3 regions of the Halomonas sp. MES3-P3E genome follow, and region 2 is predicted to be linked to each of the others. Evidence: riboswitches for the same ligand, from Rfam matches in the RefSeq annotation. Region 2 holds a riboswitch; each other region holds the start of a gene.
The links. A riboswitch is a leader RNA that binds a small molecule or an ion and turns the genes downstream of it on or off. The one in region 2 is predicted to bind thiamine pyrophosphate.
Positions count from the first base shown of each region.

Region 1: linked by a shared signal. The riboswitch ahead of tenA (thiaminase II) and the one ahead of thiM (hydroxyethylthiazole kinase) in region 2 are both predicted to bind thiamine pyrophosphate.
Region 3: linked by a shared signal. The riboswitch ahead of CXF87_RS04545 (sodium:solute symporter) and the one ahead of thiM (hydroxyethylthiazole kinase) in region 2 are both predicted to bind thiamine pyrophosphate.

Region 1 is NZ_PJBT01000020.1:74,424-81,425, forward strand. Features, by position in the region: gene rbbA (ribosome-associated ATPase/putative transporter RbbA) at 1-957, opposite strand, end outside; gene CXF87_RS06190 (HlyD family secretion protein) at 954-2,030, opposite strand; gene thiC (phosphomethylpyrimidine synthase ThiC) at 2,449-4,338, opposite strand; gene tenA (thiaminase II) at 4,366-5,049, opposite strand; TPP riboswitch at 5,137-5,296, opposite strand; gene CXF87_RS06205 (hypothetical protein) at 5,723-6,046, shown strand; gene CXF87_RS06210 (FRG domain-containing protein) at 6,139-6,912, shown strand.
Region 2 is NZ_PJBT01000184.1:76,326-83,327, reverse strand. Features, by position in the region: gene CXF87_RS14520 (D-alanyl-D-alanine carboxypeptidase) at 1-606, shown strand, start outside; gene CXF87_RS14515 (DMT family transporter) at 738-1,613, shown strand; gene CXF87_RS14510 (DODA-type extradiol aromatic ring-opening family dioxygenase) at 1,622-2,359, opposite strand; gene CXF87_RS14505 (DoxX family protein) at 2,417-2,851, opposite strand; gene CXF87_RS14500 (LysR family transcriptional regulator) at 2,916-3,836, opposite strand; gene thiE (thiamine phosphate synthase) at 3,833-4,456, opposite strand; gene thiM (hydroxyethylthiazole kinase) at 4,446-5,255, opposite strand; TPP riboswitch at 5,279-5,377, opposite strand; gene CXF87_RS14485 (hypothetical protein) at 5,432-5,776, opposite strand; gene gloA (lactoylglutathione lyase) at 6,021-6,557, shown strand; gene CXF87_RS14475 (DUF6164 family protein) at 6,567-6,935, shown strand; gene CXF87_RS14470 (cupin domain-containing protein) at 6,944-7,002, opposite strand, start outside.
Region 3 is NZ_PJBT01000015.1:61,079-68,080, reverse strand. Features, by position in the region: gene CXF87_RS04565 (zinc-binding metallopeptidase family protein) at 1-1,019, opposite strand, end outside; gene CXF87_RS04560 (CoA-acylating methylmalonate-semialdehyde dehydrogenase) at 1,329-2,828, shown strand; gene CXF87_RS04555 (hypothetical protein) at 2,929-3,621, opposite strand; gene CXF87_RS04550 (peroxidase-related enzyme) at 3,797-4,399, shown strand; TPP riboswitch at 4,443-4,550, shown strand; gene CXF87_RS04545 (sodium:solute symporter) at 4,540-5,919, shown strand; gene CXF87_RS04540 (sensor domain-containing diguanylate cyclase) at 5,983-7,002, shown strand, end outside.

The DNA of each region.
Region 1 (7,002 bases), on a different contig from region 2:
CGTGAGCATCTTCATGGTGGTCGACTTACCGCAGCCGTTGGAGCCGAGAAAGCCAAAGATCTCGCCACGCCGGATGCGGAAGCTCACATGGTCGACGGCGATGAAGTCGCCAAAACGCATGGTGAGGTCCTTGGCCTCGATGGCGACTTCATTGTCATCCTGCGCCAGCGGCGGGATGTGCACCGGCGCATAGCCGCGCTTTTTTTCTTCCGGCAACAGCTCGATGAACGCCATTTCCAGGGAGTCGCTGTGGGTGCGTGCAAGTAGTTCCTGCGGGGAGCCGGTGGCAAGTATTTTGCCGGCGTCCATAGCCACCAACCAGTCGAAACGCTGGGCTTCGTCCATGTACGCGGTGGCGACCAACACACTCATCTGCGGGCGGTCAACACGAATGCTTGCAATTAACTCCCAGAATTGGGCGCGGGCCAGCGGGTCCACGCCGGTCGTGGGCTCGTCGAGAATCAGCAGGTCGGGGTCGTGAATCAGCGCGCAGCAGAGTCCGAGCTTCTGCTTCATGCCGCCAGAGAGTTTGCCAGCGGGTCGCTCGAGGAAGGTATATAGCCCGGTGCTGCGGGTCAGGTCGTCGATACGCCGCCGGCGTTCACCGGCTCCGTGGCCGAATAGTCGGGCGAAGAACTGCAGGTTCTCCTCCACCGAGAGCGTAGGGTAGAGGTTCTTACCTAGCCCTTGTGGCATATAGGCGATGCGCGGGCCAACTGAGTTACGGTGGCGCTTGTCGCTCATGTCGCCGCCCAGCACCTTGATCACACCCTGTTGCACGGCACGAGCGCCAGCGAGCAGCGACAGCAGGCTGGATTTGCCGACGCCATCCGGGCCAATCAGCCCGACCATACAGCCGGACGGCAGTGCCAGATCCAGCGCGTCCAGGGCTATGGTGCGGCCGTAGCGTAAGGTGAGCGCGCTGACTTGGGCTACGGGTTGCGTCTTCTCGCTCATGGGGTGACGTTGACCTCTAGGTGGTCGGGCCAGGTGGCGTCATCCTCGAGCTTCAGGTAGGCCATGCCGGGCAGGCCTGTTTTGACCTGCTCGATATGCTCAAGCAGCAGCTTTGGATCGATCTGGGCGCGCACGCGGAACATCAGTTTCTCGCGTTCGCTCTCGGTTTCCACGCTCTTGGGGGTGAACTGGGCGACGCTGGCCACGAAACTCACCCGTGCCGGGATCACGAAGTCAGGGGCAGCATCCAGCACCAGGCGTACCTCGTCACCAATGCCCACCCGACCAGCATCTCGAGTGGGCATAAAAAAGGTCATGTAGACCTTGGTGAGGTCGATCAGGTTGAGTACCTTGCCACCGGCACTGAGCACCTCGCCCGGTTCGGCCACCCGGAGCTGTACACGGGCCAAGCGGTCGGCTTTGAGCTCGCTGTCGTCCAGGTCGGCCTCAATGCGCTGGATCGCGGCAAGGGTGGCTTCTATCTCTGACTCGGCCTCAATGACCTGGGATTCGGAAGCGCGGATGGCGGCCTGAGCGGAGAGTACTTGGGCATTGGCTGAGGCCAGGGCGGCCTGCTGGCTCTGGTAGTCGGCCAAGCTATCGTCGAACTGCTGGCGAGAGATGGCGTTGCGCTCCACTAGGCTGGCTGAACGCTCGTAGCGCTTGCGAGAGGCGTTTAGTTCTGCCTGGCGCTGGTTGACGATGGCTCTGGCGGTTTCCAGCTCGCTCTGGCGCATGGCTACCATGGCTCGAGCTGTCTCCAGGGCGTTTTCGGCCCGGCGGGACTGTGCGCTGGCCTGAGCCAGCTCAGCCTCCAGGGTGGCGGTATCCATACGGGCGACCACTTGGCCTGGATCGACGAACTCACCTTCCTCGACCAGTACTTCCTCGAGGCGGCCAGCGACCCGGGTGGCGATGTCGATCTCGGTGGCTTCGATGCGCCCATTGCCTTGGGTGATGCCCTCGCCTAGGCCCTCCGGCTGCAGTTCCCACCAGGTCAACCAGGCCGCGATGCCTATAACAACTATGGCTGCCAGGCCCTTGAACCACTGTCTTTTACTGCTGAACTTCATAATGTTGCATCCTCGGTTGGCGGATGGCCAGACGATTGATGAGCAGCTCAGAGGATGGGCCAGGGCCAAAGGGCTTAAGCTCGTCGCTCTGTGCCAGCGGTGGCGCATCACAGAACGTAATAAACGGATTCTATTATCCTATTATTATTAATTGTGATTTTGATTTAGGTCAATTAAATACCGACTAGTCGGTATTTAATTGATAGTATTTGCTATGAGCTGGGTAGCTATACCAAGGTTTTTTTCGTCACTCTCAAATGTTAAATGAGCTACGTTGCGCAAAACTACTGTTAAGCCATACTTTTGGGGCAGCGCTAGAAAACAAAGGAGCACACAAGCGATGGGAGGTTGCGGCCATTTTTTAGCGCTCCCCAGGGAAAAGCCGCAGCAAGCAGTAAATTATCGTGCGTTGGTAGATTTAAACTTCCTGATACAGCTCACTCCCTTTGTTGCGGAACTTCTCCGCCTGCTCCTCCATGCCTTTCATCACCGCTTCCTGATCACCGTTCAGGCCGTGCTCATTGGCATAGTCACGCACTTCCTGGCTGATCTTCATGGAGCAGAACTTCGGCCCGCACATGGAGCAGAAGTGCGCCACCTTGGCGGAATCCTTCGGCAGGGTTTCATCGTGGTATTCACGGGCGGTATCCGGGTCTAGCCCCAGGTTGAACTGGTCTTCCCAGCGGAACTCGAAGCGCGCCTTGGAGAGGGCATTATCACGCCGCTGCGCTGCCGGGTGACCCTTGGCAAGATCCGCCGCGTGGGCGGCAATCTTGTAGGTAATGATGCCCGTTTTGACATCATCTTTGTTTGGCAGACCCAAATGCTCTTTCGGGGTGACGTAGCAGAGCATGGCGCAGCCAAACCAGCCGATCATCGCCGCCCCTATGCCAGAAGTAATGTGGTCGTAGCCGGGGGCGATATCCGTCACTAGTGGGCCAAGCGTATAGAAGGGCGCTTCGTCGCAGTACTCCAGCTGCTTGTCCATGTTCTCTTTCACCAGGTGCATGGGCACGTGGCCGGGGCCTTCGATCATCACCTGCACATCATGTTTCCAGGCAATATGGGTCAGCTCACCGAGGGTCTTGAGCTCCGCCATTTGTGCTTCGTCGTTGGCATCGGCCACCGAGCCGGGGCGCAGGCCATCGCCTAGTGAAAACGCCACATCGTACTGCTTGCAGATCTCGCAGATCTCCTCGAAATGGGTATACAGGAAGCTCTCCTGGTGATGGTACAAACACCACTTGGCCATGATCGAGCCGCCGCGGCTGACAATGCCGGTGACCCGCTTGGCGGTGAGCGGCACATAGCGTAGCAGCACCCCTGCATGAATGGTGAAGTAGTCCACACCCTGTTCGGCCTGCTCGATCAGCGTATCGCGGAAGACTTCCCAGGTGAGGTCTTCGGCCACGCCATTGACCTTCTCCAGCGCCTGATAGATAGGCACCGTACCAATCGGCACCGGCGAGTTGCGCAGAATCCACTCGCGGGTTTCGTGGATGTTCTGCCCGGTGGAGAGATCCATAATGGTATCCGCGCCCCAGCGGATACCCCAGGTCATCTTATCCACTTCCTCCTCAATGGAAGACGTTACCGCCGAGTTACCCAAGTTGCCGTTGATCTTGACCAGAAAGTTGCGGCCAATGATCATCGGCTCGCTTTCAGGGTGGTTGATGTTGTTGGGGATAATCGCCCGCCCGCGGGCCACTTCTTCGCGCACGAACTCTGGGGTGATCTCCTCCGGCAAGCTGGCGCCAAAGCTCTGGCCTTTATGCTGGTGGCCCAGAATCCGCTCAACTTCAGCGGTACCCAGCGTTTGGCGACGCTGGTTTTCGCGCAGGGCAATAAACTCCATTTCCGGGGTGATAATGCCCTGGCGGGCGTAGTGCAGTTGGGTCACGTTTTGGCCCACTTTAGCCCTGCGCGGGGTGCGGGTTAAATCAAAGCGCAGCTGGGCAAGAGTGGGGTCGTTGGCGCGGCGGTTGCCGTACTCAGACGTAAGGCCTGATAGAAATTCGGTGTCGTCCCGCGCTTCGATCCAGGCACGACGTAGCTCCGGTAAGCCACGGCGTAGATCAATTTGGGCATCGGGGTCGGTGTAAGGGCCGGAGGTGTCGTATACCAGCAGCGGCGGGTTCTCTTCATCGATGCCGGTGGTTTTGGTCGGTGACAGGGTGATCTCCCGAAACGGCACACGGATATCCGGCTGGGAGCCTTCGATGTACACCTTCCGTGAGCCGGGCAGCGGCTGAATGGCGGCGGCATCGACCTCGGCGGTTTCGGCTAGAAAATGGCTTGTTTTGCTCATTGGTAGGTTCCTTTTAGTTGTTAGTCATTAATGTCTGAGGTCTTCATCTATTAGCTCTAGGCCCATCTGCCAGAAGTCGATTTCCAGGCGAGTGGCATCGCGGAAGATCTTGCTCAGTTCGGCAAAGCGGGCGGGAGTAACGTCGGCAAGGCGGGCATTCAGCCATTCAAGCTCCGCCTGCATGGCGGCCTGAAACTCCTCGCCTTCGTACATGGCAATCCAGGCGTCATAAGGGTTTTGTGTGCCGCGCAGGGTGGTAGGCTGGGCGTTGAGCCAGTTGGCGATTTCGCCGTAGCCGACCAGACAGGGAGCCAGCGCCACATGCAAATCAAGCAAGTCGCCTCGGTTGCCGGTATCCAATACGTATCGGGTGTAGGCAAGCGTTGCGCGGGCTTCGGGAAGCTCCTCCAGTTCTTGCTCGGAAATCCCCCACTCCTGGCAAAAGCCCACGTGCAGACCCAGCTCCACATCGACAATGGCTTTTAAGCCTTCGTGGGCTTGGCGAAGATCGGCGAGGGTGGGGCTTTTATAGGCAGCCAGCGCGTAGGCGCGGGCGAAGTGGATCAAAAACAGGTAGTCCTGCTTTAAATAGTGGCGAAACGACGCTTCAGGCAGCGTGGCGGTGCCTAGTTGGCGCACAAAATCGTGCTCAATATAGGCGCGCCAATCGTCCTGGCAGGCGGTGGTGAGATCAGTAAAGCGGTAGCCCATGTTGCCTCCGGTAGTAATGATCCGGAGGGCAGGCGGGAAAGATCGAGAAAATGGCGCAGAGAGGTGGCGTGCAATCGTGAGAGCTAGCCATGGCCATCGCTTGATCCCTACGCCGGTACCCGTGCAGCGAACTTATGAAAGCCGCAGCACATTAGCCGGATCAGGTTCAGCGGGACCAGCGCTCGGTAGCCAAAAGCTCACCCTGCGCCATCTCAGCCGGATATCACCGGCACCCCGTCAAGCTGTTCGTTGGTGGAGTGTAGGAGGTGGGTGGGGTGGATGCAAGGGCTTGTTGTGGGGTTGGAGAACCACCTAAGGACATTTGTTTTGGATGGACTGCCGAAATTTTCTTTGCTACCTGTAGAATCAATGGGGTAGAGTTAATTTTGGTAGCTGTTTAGTCTCAATCAATATGCCCTTTCGTTCATCGATATCATGCAGTGGGGCTTAGAATCCCTGTTATGCAGGAAGAGATGAATTTGGACGAGAGAACGTAATGAATAGTCCGAGCAAGAATTTCATAGAAGCATGTTTGCACACCTTGATAATCGTACACCTTTTCACCTTCCAAAATGAATTGGCGTCAAAAGTTTACTTTTTTTCCTGGCTTTAGTTTTTTGCTTGTTAACGTTTTTACGGCAGAATATTTTCCTAACTTGTTAGAATTGGCTGGATGGTCGAAAAAAAAATCTTTAGGACAATAGCTGATGTTCTTGCTTTAGCTTTTTCTCTTTATCTTGCATACGGAACCTCGGTTCTAGCCCCGGTAATGCAGTTTTTATTAAAGACACAAATAGAACAGACTAGTTCTATTCCTCCTGGTTTTGATCAAGAAGGAATAGAGAGGAGTCAGGAGCTTAATAGAAAGATGATAGAGGTTTGGGGGAACTTAGAAGTGGCTCCTTTTGACTTGAGTGTAGTTGCCTTCGGTATTCTTTTTTATGTTATATCCAGAGGGTTCTGGGGGCTATGGCTTTTATATAAAAGGTTTGCATAATTAAGTCGCGCCATGCGGACGTACTAAAGTCCGACGATGCGCTTCTCGTTATGCTTTATGAATCGGTCGAACCTTTAGATTAGAGATATAGAATGGAAAAAAACTGGGAGAATTATAAAAAGTGGATTGCTGAAGCTACTCGTATAGGGCAACGATATTATTATCGTGGGCAAAGTGAAGTCTCGTGGAAATTGAAAACATCATTTCACCGAAATTCAGAGCTAAAGGGGATATCACTTTCTCATTATTTTGATAAAATAATGAAAGATGTCAATTATCAATTTGCTGCTTTTGATGCGCCCGTTAACTTTCAAGATAATGTGGAATATTTAACCTTTCTGGGCAAGTTACAGCATCATGGTTTTCCTACGCCATTGTTAGATTGGACGTTGTCTGGTTATGTGGCAGCATTCTTTGCTTTCAAAGGCGCTCCTTTGAAAGCAAAGCCTAGCGACAAGGTGTCAATATTTATTTTTGATGTTAAAAGATGGAGTCAACAATTTAGCTCTGAAACCAGCTTTCTAGCTAACGAAGATTTTGTTAGCGATTTTGCAGTATATGCAACTGGTAATCAGAGAATGGTTAGGCAAATGGCGGTAACTACCGCGACCAACGTTTCCGACCTTGAGAGTTTTATAGTACAAAAAGGCCAACAAGTTGGAGTCCAATTTTTGTGGCGTTATGACATGCCAGCTTCAGAAAGAACCATCGTCATGAAAGAGTTAGATTCCATGGGTATTAACGATATGACTCTTTTTCCAGACTTTGATGGCTTATGTCAGCATTTGAAAGAGATGCATTTCACAAGTCAACAGCAGATAATACCACCGCCACCACCACCATCAATGCCAAAGCATGACCAATAGTTGCAGTACGTTCCGGCCCTAACGGGCCTCTACTGGACCGGTTTGCTGCGTTGCCGCACTCGACCACTGAACATTGGCGTTATGCATACT
Region 2 (7,002 bases):
CGTGATACCCATATGGCCAATTTGCTGGACCGCAGCTTCTTGCGAGCTTCACTACGTGATCAACGTAGCTGGGTGGCCGACACCACCTTTTCACAAGAGTTTATGGCCTTTGCCCCTCCCGCTCAGCCGGTTTCCCCACCAACACCTGAACCACGTCAGCCGCTATTGGCCGTCGTAGAAACGACTACGCTTTCGCCCTCCGCGAACACTGCCGCTTCAACGCCCGCCGTGGACCTTGAAGAACAGTTGGCCGATATAACCAGCGTTCAGCGCCCCACGCCTGAAAGCGAGATGCCGCAGCCCGACCCTTTGCAGGCCTTTATTGAGCGCGAACGTCAGCTTGCGTCTGTCAATGAAACAGGCGGCGGCTGGGGAGTTCAGGTAGGCGCCTTTAGCCAGGAGGCCCAGGCTCGTCAATTGGCGCAACAGGCGGCTCAGCGTATTGCGCAAAGTTTAGGTGGTCGTGTGGCTATCGACACCGTAGAGGGCCAGAACCCGGTTTACCGCGCTCGCTTAATGGCGTTGGATGAACAGCGCGCCCGTCAAGCGTGTCGCGAACTGCACTCCCAGGGGATGGACTGTATGGTCGTTAACGCCAGCTTGTAAGCTGGTTAAGCTGGCGTTGGTTCAAGCGCTGACCCAAGTGCGTATCACCCCGCCACTCGTTATTGGGCGGGGTTTTTGCTTTTAAGCAATTGGCTGGCGATTACCGGCTAACAACAACTAAGGAGAGAGCGGTGACCACCTCACTGAAGGGCATACTCTGCATGTGTATGGGGGTTCTTTTTCTCGCCCTGGGAGACGCCGTTTCCAAGTGGTTAGGCGAGACACATTCGCCGCTGCAGATTATTTTTTTCCGTGCTTTAGTCTCGCTACCAATGATTGCGCTGCTTGCCCATTTTGCGGGTGGTTTACGCAAACTACGGACGAAACGCCCAGGCGTTCATTTGCTGCGTGGTTTGATCTATACCGCCACCATGGTCTGTTTCGTCTGGGGATTAACGCTGTTGCCCCTGGCGGAAGCGACGGCAATCGCCTTTGTGGCACCGTTATTTGTCACCCTCCTGTCGGTGCCCTTGCTAGGAGAGCGTATCGACCCACCGGTACTGATCGCCTCGTTAGTCGGGTTTGTGGGTGTGCTGATTGTGGTTCGCCCTAACGGTGATGCCTTCCAGCTAGGCGCGCTGGTGCTGGTCGCCGCGGCGCTCTTTTATGCGTTGATGATGATTACCGCACGTCGCTACGGCGCCCGTGAACACTTATGGGCAATGCTGTTTTATATGACTTTTGTGCCACTCGTGGTAACCGGCTTAACGCTGCCATGGGTATGGCAACCCCCCCAGCCCTGGCACTGGGTCGGTTTTTTCACTTCTGGAATCTTCGGCGTTGCGGCGACCGCCTTTATTACCCTGGCGTTTCGGTACGCCCCAGCCGCCATTGCCGCCCCGTTTGATTACACGGCGATGCTTTGGGCAGTGCTTCTCGGCTGGTGGTTTTGGGGGGAAATGCCCGACCTCTGGGTCTGGGTGGGCAGCGCCCTGATTATGGGCAGCGGATTAGCGGTCGCGTATCACGACCGCCGCACCACCCTTAAACGCCGCCCTACTGCCTAGCAGTACGCTTAAGCGAACTGGTAAACGTCCATCGCCAGTACGCCGTGTTCCACGCTGTTGTGTAGCTGGGTGGCGTTACCGCCAGCGCCCATCGCGACCAGCAAGGGTTGAAAGTGCTCTGGCGTGGGGTGATTCTTCCGCGCGCTAGGGGCGTTCTCCCAATTTAGCAACGCCTCACGGTCATTGGCGATCAGGTGATCGTGTACCCAGCGCGCAAATTCATCTACCCAACCGGGCATTGGGCTATCTTGCGCCATCAGTTCATATAGATTATGGGTCAGGCTGCCCGAGCCGATAACCAAAATGCCCTCATCCCGAAGTACCGATAACTGTTCACCGAGTGCCGCAAGCTGCGCACTGCTCCAGCGCACCGGCAGCGATAATGAAACGACAGGTACATTAGCGTCTGGAAACATTAGCGAGAGCGGCACCCAAACGCCATGGTCGAAGCCGCGCTCTACCGGTTTGGCGCCCAACAACACGGCCAGCCGTTCAGCCAGTTCAGGGTCGCCAGGGGCGGCATATTGCAAATCAAAAAGCGCCTGCGGAAAGCCACCAAAATCGTGAATCGTCTTCGGTTTGGCGCTGCTACTGACCTGTAGCTCGCTGCTCTCCCAGTGCGCCGAAACCACTACCACCGCTTTAGGCGAGAGCTGACTGCCAAGTTCACGCAGAAACGTATGGGCAGATGTTTTATTCAGCGCCAGCATGGGTGAACCATGGGAAATAAATAGACTAGGTAACATGGGTAGATCTCCACGGTAGTACCGGCGCTTGCGGTGGAGCAAGCGCCGGTGATGAGGTTAGGCGAAGCGACGGTTTAACACCCAGTGACCACTTCCTAAACCCGCTTGAGTAATGAGGGCCAGCGTCCAAAACACCGGGAATTCCCAACCGCCACCAGCATTCGAGAACATCCAACCGTTACCCAAGTGTACCCAAGCGGCACCCAGCAGTACCGGTACCAGTGCTAGGCTTACCCAGCGAGTGTATACGCCGAGCAGAAGGGCTATCCCACCGCCCACTTCAGCAGCAATGGTTAAGTAGGCTAAGACCCCCGGCAAACCCAGTGACTCAAAATAGCCGACCGTACCCGGTACGGTAAATACCAACACTTTGAGCAAACCGTGAGCGAGGGCCATAACGCCGAGGCTGATGCGCAGAAGCGTAATAGCATAAGGCTGTAGAGAGGGAGTGGCCGTAAGTGATGATTGAGTCGTCATTTGAGGAGCTTCCATCTGTGTGGTTGATGGAGCTACTTTACAGCTAGGCCAGGGTGAGATAATCAGCGCGTTATGCACATCACTGTTGCGTAATAGGCGACAATCCAATCGCCTGTTCCCAAATAGGTGGATCTCCCCACGCCTCGGTAAGCAGATCGATAAAGCGCTCCACCTTGGCGGGCAGATACCGCCGGGCAGGGTAGAGCGCGTGAACGTCGAGCCGCACCGCGGGCTCGTCGGTTAAAATCGGCACTAACCGCCCGCTGACAATACTCTCCGTGACCAGAAAACTGGGCTGTTGTGCGATGCCTAAGCCCGCTTCAGCAGCCTGGGTCAGTACATCACCATTATTGCTCTCCAGTGGGCCATTAACCGTCAAAGACTGCGTAGCAATTTGCCAGTCAGCGCTCTGCTGGCCACTACGATATCGCAGGCAGCGGTGCTCATTAAGGTCGTTAACGCTAACGGGTTCGCCGTGGGTGGCAAGATACTCAGGGGAGGCACAAAACAGCAAACGGCAGCGGGTCAGGCGGCGTGCCACCAGGCTGGAGTCGGGCAGGCTGCCGATACGGATCGCCACGTCATAACCCTCTTCAAGTAGATCAACGCGACGGTCATTAAGGTCCAGGCGCACGTCAAGCGCCGGGTGGGTAAGCATAAACTGGGTGACGAGTGGCGTTAAGTAGCGGGTACCAAAACTCATGGGCCCATTTACGCGTAAACGGCCGCGCACATCGCTGGTACCTTGGCCAACTTCAGCAGCGGCTTCATCGAGCGCTTGCAGCACACCCTGGGCGCGCATTAAATAGCGCTCTCCTGCTTCCGTGAGATGCAGGCGACGCGTAGTGCGCTGTATCAGTCGCGCCCCGAGTGCCTTCTCCAGTGCCATGACCTGACGCGACACGCGGGTACGCGAAATATCGAGTGCTTCAGCTGCCCGGGTATAGCTACCCAGCTCGGCGACTCGCACGAAAGCAACGATATGCTCTATTTGGTTCATGACGCAGCAGCGACCTGAAAGGCGCGTGCCGCCTGGAAAGGATCGGGTTGGCCGCAAATGGCTGAAATCACCGCTAATCCGTTCGCTCCCGCCCGCTGCACACTAATGGCATGCTCAGCTTTCAACCCACCAATCGCCACGCTGGGCAGTGGGCACGCTTTGACCAGCGAAGCCAAGCCGCCAAAGCCGATAGGCTGGGCGTGGTCCTGTTTGCTCACTGTTGCAAACACGGGCCCAATGCCAACGTAATCAATTAACGCCATGGGCGCCGCTTGGAGCTGAGCGAGGGTATTGATCGACAGGCCAATAATCGCCTGTTCACCTAGCGCTCGGCGTGCTTCCTGAACAGCGGCATCGCTCTGACCGACATGCAGGCCATCTGCCTGACTCTCTAGCGCTACCTGTAAACGGTCGTTAATGATGAGCGGCACCCCGGTGCCTGCCAGCAGTGCTTTTAGCCGCTTGGCCTGAGTAACCATCTGTTCATCGCTGGCATGCTTATCGCGTAGCTGCACGATGGTCACACCACCTCTTACCGCTGCTTCAACCGTCTGCTCTAGGCCATAATCGTCGCAAAGCGCAGTGTCGGTCACCAAATAAAGCGATAGATCATACGGCATGGAGTGACTCCAACTGAGTATGAGCAGAGAGGTCGTCAGGGGTAAGTTGATAAAGCGCATCCAGCAGAGCGACTTGGAAACTGCCTGGGCCCTGAGCAGTACTGCCCGCCCGCTCGCCAGCGACGGCAAAGCAGCCTAGCGCCGCGGCGGTGGCTTCCAGCGGGGCTTCACGGTTGGCCGCAACAAAGGCGGTGACCAGTGCGCTAAGGCCGCAGCCTAACGTTGTGACACGGGGCATTAAGGGGTGGCCACCGTTAATACGATAGTGCTGTGTGCCATTCGTCACCCAGTCGCTTTCACCGGTCATCGCGACAACGCAGCCATGTTTTTGCGCTAGCGCTATCGCTGCGTCTATGGCTTGGTCGGCGGCAGCTGTCGAGTCCACGCCGCGGCCTTGGTTGGCTAACCCATTAAGCGCCAGAATTTCAGAGGCATTGCCACGAATCACGCTAGGCTTTAACGCGAGTAACCGCGTGCACAGCGATTGTCGATAGCGGGTCGCGCCAACGGCGACAGGATCTAATACCCAGGGAATCGAGTGCTGGCTGGCGGTGGCCGCTGCGGTCAACATCGCGTCCGCCCAGTGGGCAGAGATGGTACCAATGTTGATCGACAGCCCGGCAGAAATAGCGGTGAACTCTGCCACTTCCTCTGGAGCATGCAGCATTGCGGGTGACGCGCCCGTGGCTAGCAACAGGTTGGCCGTGCTGTTCATGGCGACATAATTGGTCATGCAATGGACTAACGGTGTCACTGCGCGCAGCGTTGCAAGGTAATCGCCAAGCGGAGGTAGGGTCATAGCATCCTCCCGGCGGGGAGGTGGTAAGCGGTACCATGACTCCCTACGCCGGTGTTATCCGGTTCAGGTTCAAAGGGTGCGTCTCAGCCCAACCGTAACGGAGGGCGCCCCTGTCGAGCGCTTACTATCCTTGCCTGGAGTAGCCCTGTAAACCCCTGGATACAGACGATGGCAATCTAACGAAACGAAATACGCGTGCCGTAGGTGAGCATCTCGTCAGGCGTTATGGCTTTCCCCTCTATCCCAATCATTTCGTCACCGCACTGGTCAGCGAAGGTCAGCACGCCGTGGGTCAAGCCAAGTTGGCCTAAGGTATCGCGGATTTCACCCGTGCCGAGAAAAGTACTGACGTGCCCTTTGTTATCACTGAGGTCAGACACGCCGTTAGCGTGATGAAAGCGCACTCTGTAAATCCCATCCATCGACTCCACTTCAACAATGGGCGAAAAGCCGTTGTGAAGCGCATTGGAAAGTTGCTTGAGGGTTAAGTGATCACCCAGCGTCATATCAATCGCAGTCATAAAAACCTCCTGAAGGACGCCCTCAATCAGGGGCATCGATCATGTGGCGGGAACTTCTTTTGTAAATCTTATGGATAATAAGTGTAGGGTTTTTGTTTAGGATTGCTAGTGCGCTTACCGGTGCCCCGATACGACACTGCCTACGTGCTTGTAAGGGCTAGCATTCTGGCAATAAAGCCCCCATGGTAAGCGGTATGTGAGGCTCAATAGAGTCAATGAACAGTATTAGCGACAGGAGAGCGTGATGAGTTTTCAAGGTGAGCAGCATCCTGGTGTCGTCGATACACCGCCTCAAACCCAAGGATTCCGTTTAAACCACACCATGCTGCGGGTCAAAGACCCCGAGCGGGCGCTGGCGTTCTACTCAAAAGTGTTTGGCATGCAGGTACTGCGGCGGCTGGATTTCGAGGAGATGCAGTTCTCGCTCTACTTTTTAGCCAACGTGGAGCCGAGCGACAGCGTGCCGGAAGAGACTGACGCGCGTACCGTATGGACGTTTAGCCAGAAGGGGCTGTTGGAATTGACCCACAACTGGGGGACTGAAAACCAGGAAGATTTCGCCTATCACGATGGCAATGCCGAGCCCCAGGGCTTTGGGCACATCTGCTTTAACGTGCCGGATTTGGCAGCGGCACAGGCATGGTTTGACGAGCACGACGTCACCTTCGTAAAACGCGCTGATCAGGGCAAAATGAAGGATGTTATCTTCGTTAAGGACCCGGATGGCTACTGGATCGAAGTAATTCAGGCAGACCTGATGGCGGGTAAAAGCGACGCATGAGGCACGCCAATGGCTGAACTACTGTTCCGGCTGCGCCACGTTACCGACGAAGAGGCCATGGAAGTGCGTGACCTGTTGGCCGACCATGGCTTTGATACCTATGAAACCCAGGCGGGCTTTTTCCGCCTGGGGGTCGATGCTATCTGGCTACGTAATCCACATCAGCATGATGCGGCTATCGCCGCGCTAGACGCCTATCAGGCGGAGCGCCTTGACCGCGTCCAGCGTGAGCATCAAGCAGCGGTTGAGCGGGGCGACGCGGAAACATTGTGGCATCGCTTGGCCGCTCACCCGCTGCAGGTGGTGCTGGTGCTGTTAGCCGTGGGGCTTATTGCGGCTCTTACGCTGCTGCCGTTTCTGGGCTTATCACGAAGCTAAGCACTAAGCTATGCGGGCGGCAGATGACCGCGTTTGAGGTACATCATCACGCCATTTTCACCGGCGG
Region 3 (7,002 bases), on a different contig from region 2:
TGCAGGTACGCCAGCTTATCGCGCACGGCGGGGGCGAGCACCGTCGGTGACAGGTCGAGCAGACCCATATCCCGGTTGAGCTCGTTCACCGCCAAGCCGACCTGATGAAAAGCCATCAACATGCTGTCCAGGCTACCGTCGTATTCGACATGGGTAATGCCCATGTGCAGTGCGGTATCCAGCACGGCCACCATATCCAAGTAATACGCGAAGGTTTCGGCGAAGTCTTCCCAGGGGTGCATGGTGGCGTAGGCAGAGATAAAACGCGCAGGCCAGTCGCTGGGGGCGCCCTGTTGGTAGTAGCGCTCTAACGCTTCGGCATAGCTTGGCCGATGGTGGTTGCCAAACACCGCACGACACGCCTCTTCATCGCGATCCTTTACCAGTACATCCCAATAATAGTGGCCAATTTCATGACGGAAGTGACCGATGAGCGTGCGGTGTGATTCGTTCATATCGACGCGCAAGCGTTCACGCTCAACGTCATCGGCTTCTTTGACGTTAATAGTGATATGGCCCGAGGCATGGCCGGTATACACCTTCTCTTGCTTCGCGGTAGAGCGCCATAACCCCTGGTCGGGGAGGGCGTCGGCCATAAATGAAAAGCTTAGCGGCACGTTAATAGCATCGTCTTTGGTGCCGTGTGGCAGCTTGAGTAGATCGAGGGTATGAAATAGCCGCCGCTTCGCTGCTTCAAGCGCCGCCCAGCGTTCACGATGACCTTCAATATTGAGGTCGGGAATTACCTCGTTATAACGACAGCAATCGCATAGGGCATCCGCTTGGCCGTGTTCCATCACCACCATGCGGTTACAGACGTTCTCAACGGCGTAGTTGTGGCACTTCATCAGCGCTGTATCGCAACCAGGGTGTGCGCAGCGATAGCCACCGTTGTCCAACGGCTCAATCGCGACAATATTGCTACAGACGGGGCACCAGCCGACGTCTGACTGGCAGGTAAGGCAGTGGGTGTTTTCATAGAAAAGTGGATTGCCACAGCGGCAGCTGAAGGTCTGCATCGTTAATTCCCTGTGCTTAAACACGTTATGCGTAGCGTTTGCCGTGAACGGTTTGAAAAGCCACGGCGCCCCTGATTAGCCGAAGCATAGCCAGCACGGCATAACAATGGAAAGGCTAATTGACGCCATACGGCAGATTTTGTTTACTCGTAGGATACTTGGTTGACGTTAACGTTAACTTGCTGCTATACCCTGTGTTCTTGCTTACAGCGGTGCGCAGACAATCACTGCTTTATGACAGCAATCACAACCATAACAACCATAGTCAAAACCACCACCAAAACCACAACTATAAACAGGAGCAACGTTATGTCCGTTCGCGAAATACCCATGTATATCAATGGTCAGCCCGTACCTTCGCAAAGCCAGGAATGGCGCGATGTGATTAACCCCGCCACACAAGAGGTCGTTGCGCGTGTGCCGTTTTGCACCGCTGACGAAGTGGAGCGTGCCATCAGTAATGCCAAGGAGGCTTTCAAGGAGTGGCGTAAAGTGCCGCTTGGCAAGCGAATGCGCATCATGCTCAAGCTTCAGGCGTTAATTCGTGACAATACTGCAGAGCTGGCGGCGCTGATTACCGAAGAGCACGGCAAAACCCTGCCGGATGCGGAAGGTGAAGTAGGTCGCGGCTTGGAAGTGGTGGAGCACGCTTGCTCGATTACCTCGCTGCAACTGGGAGAGCTGGCTGAAAACGCTGCCAACGAGGTGGATGTCTACACCATGCATCAGCCGCTGGGTGTTGGGGCCGGCATTACCGCGTTTAACTTCCCCATTATGTTGCCGTGCTTTATGTTTCCGCTGGCCATTGCTACCGGCAATACCTTTGTTCTCAAACCTTCAGAGCAAGACCCAAGCTCCACTATGCGCTTAGTCGAACTGGCTCACGAAGCCGGCATCCCGCCCGGCGTGCTTAATGTGGTACACGGGGGCCCCGATGTGGCCAATCAAATTGCTGACCATCAGGATATCAAAGCGCTCTCGTTCATTGGCTCTACCCACGTGGGTTCGCTGCTTTATAACCGCGCGGCGGCAGCGGGCAAGCGCATGCAGGCGATGATGGGGGCCAAGAACCACTGCGTGGTGATGCCGGATGCCAACCGTAGTCAGGCGATCAATAACTTGCTGGGCTCAGCCTTTGGTGCGGCGGGCCAGCGCTGCATGGCGAATTCGGTGGTGGTGCTAGTCGGTGAGGCACGCGAATGGCTAAGCGACATTGTTGAGGCGGCGCGGGCAATGAAAGTGGGGCCGGGCACCCAGTTGGATGCCGATTTAGGGCCACTGGTATCGCCGGCTGCTCGTGATCGTGTGCTGCGTTTAATCGATGCAGGCGAAAAAGAGGGCGCCAAACTGATGGTCGATGGTCGCAATGTTCAAGTGGGCGGCTATCCCAACGGTAACTTCGTGGGCCCCACTCTGTTTTCGGATGTGACCGCGGATATGACCATTTACCGCGAAGAGATTTTTGGGCCTGTGCTGTGTGTGGTCAGTGTTGAAACCCTCGATGAAGCGATCGAATTTATCAACGCCAACCCCAACGGCAATGGCACCTCTATCTTTACTAACTCTGGTTGGATTGCTCGCCGTTTTGAAACCGATATCGACGTGGGTCAGATTGGTATCAATGTGCCCATCCCCGTACCGGTTGCCTACTTCAGCTTCACTGGCTCGCGGGCATCAAAGCTGGGGGATTTAGGGCCTAACGGCAAACAGGCGATTGCCTTCTGGACGCAAACCAAAACCGTCACAGCGCGTTGGTTTGAACCAGAGAATGTTTCCAGTGGCATTAATAGTACGATTTCGCTTGGCTAAATGAAGCACTATTCAATGCCTGATGCTGGCCCCGCATTAAGCGGGGTCAATTGATAGCGGGTGCGGCCAAAGCCGAGCCGATGAATCGGCATATCGTGATTTAAAAGTTATCAAACAACGGCAAGCTTTCTTCCAACAGTTGTTCAATGGGGCCAAGTTGGCTTTCATGCAACACCAGCAGGGAATGTTCGTTCATGAAGTCCTGGGCTGGCGGCACCAGCAGCGCGAACTCACCTTCTTCAAGGTGAAACTCATGTATTTCGCGCAAACCAAGCGGCGTCATGCATTGCGAGCAGCGGTAGGTGTCATCTTCGCCATAAATCAGGCGGTGGTACATTTTAAACAGCGTATAGAGTGCCAAGCCGCCCTCAAACGCTGGCCAGCGCGCTGGTGTATGACTAATGCCGTTGGCGAGGTCTTGACCTTCTGCTCTGGCCTCTGCAATCGCATCGGCTAGCGGGGCAGCTAGAATGGCGGTTTGGTCAGCAGGTAAAGGTGTGTTGTGCTTGGAGGCGTGTTCAAAATCCTGCACTGCTCGTTTGAAGTCAGAAACGTTACTGAGGGTGTAGTCGACATGCTGAAGATCGTCGGGCTCAAACCCACCATTTTCCCAGCCATGAATGACTCTCAAGGTCATTTGGCCCCGCGTCATGGGGCGGGCCAGTAACATATGCAGCATGATCCGAATATGTAGCTGGCGCTCATCCGTATCATTTTCAAACGCTTGGTAGGGGTCAGAAAACAGTTCGTTTAGACGACCGGAGATGTGTTCTTTTGCTTCGTTATGGCTCATGTCAGTGTCCCTTTGAACGAACTGATTATTAAGCGTTATGCGCGTTTTATTGCAGGTCGTTACATCAGTATGGCGAGCAGGGCCGCTAATTAAAAGTCACTTAAGTTAGCGTTTTGTTACGTAAAGGCTAAGTCGTTTTTATGAGATGGTTAAACTTAACAATAAAGAGGTGATTATGTCTGCTCCATTAAGCCGTTTTAATGTACCAGAAACGTTAGATGATCTGCCCGACGATATTCGCCATACTATTTTGGCCGTCCAGGAAAAGGCAGGGTTTGTGCCTAATGTATTTTTAATGTTGGCCCATCGTCCTGCTGAGTTTCGTGCTTTCTTTGCCTACCATGATGCGCTAATGGAGCGTGAATCTGACACGCTCACTAAAGCCGAGAAAGAGATGATTGTGGTCGCTACCAGTGCGCGCAATCGCTGCTTGTATTGCGTGGTGGCGCATGGGGCACTGGTGCGCATATACAGCAAAGACCCGCTGCTTGCGGATCAGGTCGCCATCAACCATCGCGTGGCACCGATTAGTGAGCGCCACTGCGTCATGCTCGACTTTGCCATGCATTGTGCCATTGATGTCGGTGAAATGACCGATGAGTGGCGCACGCGCCTGCGGCAAGAAGGCTTTAGCCAAGAGGACTGCTGGGATATAGGCGCCATCGCGGCGTTTTTTGGTCTGTCGAATCGATTGGTCACCCTGGCGGGTACGCCGCCCAATGCGGAGTTCTATTTGATGGGGCGAGTGCCCCGCGCAGAGGCTGCCAACACACCTTAAACTTTACTAAGACGCGTTTTTGGTTGACGATACCGTCTTCATTCACTGTCGCCAGGGGAGCCCTGCTTGCAAGGGCTGAGAATGCGCGCTGCGCAGACCCTGGAACCTGATCCGGTTCGTACCGGCGGAGGAAGTGCGACATGCTATATCTGACGTCAGCCGTGCTTGGCGCGGCGCTGTGCTGCTTTGCTTATTTAGGTCTACGGGCTCGCTGGGTGGATGGCCCCGTTGATGATTATGTGACGGCTCGCAACTCACAAACAGCTTCAACCCTTGGTCTCTCCTTTCTTGCCTCCGGCATGGGGGCGTGGATACTCTTTGCCCCGCCCGAAATTGGTGCCTTTGTTGGCCCCCTCGCATTAGCAGGTTATGCGCTCGGGTCGGCACTGCCGTTTATTGTGTTAGGGCTCTACGGGCCAAAAATTCGCCGTGCGTTGCCGGAAGGGCGCAGCATCGCCGAGTTTGCAGAAGCGTGCTATGGCCCAGGCGTGCGGCGCTGGGTAACGTTAGTGTCGGTTGGCTATATGGCCTGCTTCCTGGCAGCGGAGCTCACCGCCATAGGGGCCATCACAGCGCTATTGTCAGATGTGCCGCCCGCGCTGGTGATTATTGGCGTTGCCCTCACCACTCTGGTGTATACGGCGGTTGGCGGTTTGCGCGCCAGCCTTGCCACGGACCGGTGGCAGGCATGGCTGTTGCTAGCGCTTCTGTTGGCGGTGGGTAGCGTTACGTTATGGCGCCTACCCACAATGCCTAGCGAGGCAACGCTGCCTTCCATCCCCGTTACCAGCGCGCTGAGCGTTGCGTTAACGCTGGTCATCGCCGTCACCGCAGCGAACCTTTTCCACCAGGGGTATTGGCAGCGTGTTTGGGCGGCAAGGGACGATCAAAGCCTGGGCCGTGGCGCTTGGCTAGGCGGCGGTATGACCGTCGTAGTCGTGATGCTAATTGGTGGTTTGGGCATGCTGGCGACAATGAGTGGGGTCCCCCTTGGCGAGCCGCCGATGCCGTTTTTCGCTCTGTTAACGGGGGCCCCAGCTTGGCTGACACTCCCCGCTTTAGTGCTGGCAGTCACTTTGGTAGCCTCCAGTGTTGATACGTTACAAAATGGTATCGCTTCCCTGGTGGTGTCGCGCAGCGAACGGCGGGGTGTTTCCATTGCCGCTGCCCGTTGGGTCACGATTGGATTGATGATACCGGTGGTAGTGATTGCTTTGCAGGGGTTGTCAGTACTGCGGCTGTTCCTGATTGCTGACTTACTGTGTGCCGCCATTGTGGTGCCTGTGCTGCTAGGTCTGTGGCAACGCATGACCCCTTTTTCGGCTGTTGCGGGAGGTGTTGCAGGATTGCTGGGCGCCATTATTCCAGGGTGGTTCAGTCAGGGCAGTCTCATCGCGGGAGTGATAGCTGCCAGTTTCCCGGGCAGTATTCCTACGCTGGGGCCGTTTGTCGGTGCGATAGTCGCCTCTACGCTGGTTAGTGTGTTGCTCGCGAGTATGAGTCAAAACAATAAGCAGTAAGCAGGAAAGTGCTGGTCGCGATATGCTGGTAGACCTACACCTCCCTGAATGGGTGACATGACAATGAGCTACCCCACAGCATCTAATGAAGAGGCGCGGTTAGCCGCTCTTTATGAGCTTGAACTATTAGATACCCCGGATGAACCGGCGTTTGACCGCGTCACCAGGTTGGTTGCCCAGTTACTGAATGTGCCTATCTCAACGATCACGTTGATTGATGCTGAGCGTCAGTGGATTAAGTCGCGCGTGGGCGTGGAAACCCGCGAGACAGGTCGAGATGTGGCTTTTTGCGCTTATACAGTGACGGCCTCAGAGCCGTTAATTGTTGAAGATGCACGCAAGGACCCTCGCTTTGCGCAAAACCCCCATGTGACCGCCCCGAATGGGATTCGCTTTTATGCGGGTATTCCGCTGTGCACCTCCAATGGACTTGCGTTGGGATCCCTCTGCGCGATTGATATTAAACCTCGTACTCTTAGTGAGCAGGAACTGGCGGCTTTGAAAGATTTAGCGGCGATTGTGACTGATGAAATTCGCCTGCGTGAACGGCTGATCCGAGAGAGAAAAAAAGCACAGGAATCTCAGCGAGCGTTGAGCGAGCTTCATTACAGCATGGAGTGCCAAATTGAACGGCGCACCAACGAGCTCAACCTAGTCATTGAATCCGCCTATGACGCCTATATCAGTATTGATTCACAGGGCGTCATTCTCGATTGGAACCGAGCGGCTGAGCTAATGTTTGGTTGGCCACGCAAAGCGGTGCTGGCAAGGCCAGTCACACAATTACTCTTTCCTAATGGCTTGCCAACTGAGAGTGATCAAGCCCCTATCACCTATACAGCGCGGTGCCATGATGGCAGGGAACTGCCCGTCGAGGTTCGCATCAAGACATTAATCATTGATGGCCGCGAGCGACGCAGTCTTTTTATCCATGATATTGCCGAACGACAGCAGCTAGAGCGTTTGCGCGATCAACAGGCCCGTGAAGACGTATTAACTAAACTGCCTAACAGGCGCGCCCTAGATGAACGCCTGCCTGATGCAATGGCCCGTACTCGGCGTACTCAAAAGCCCTTAGCAGTT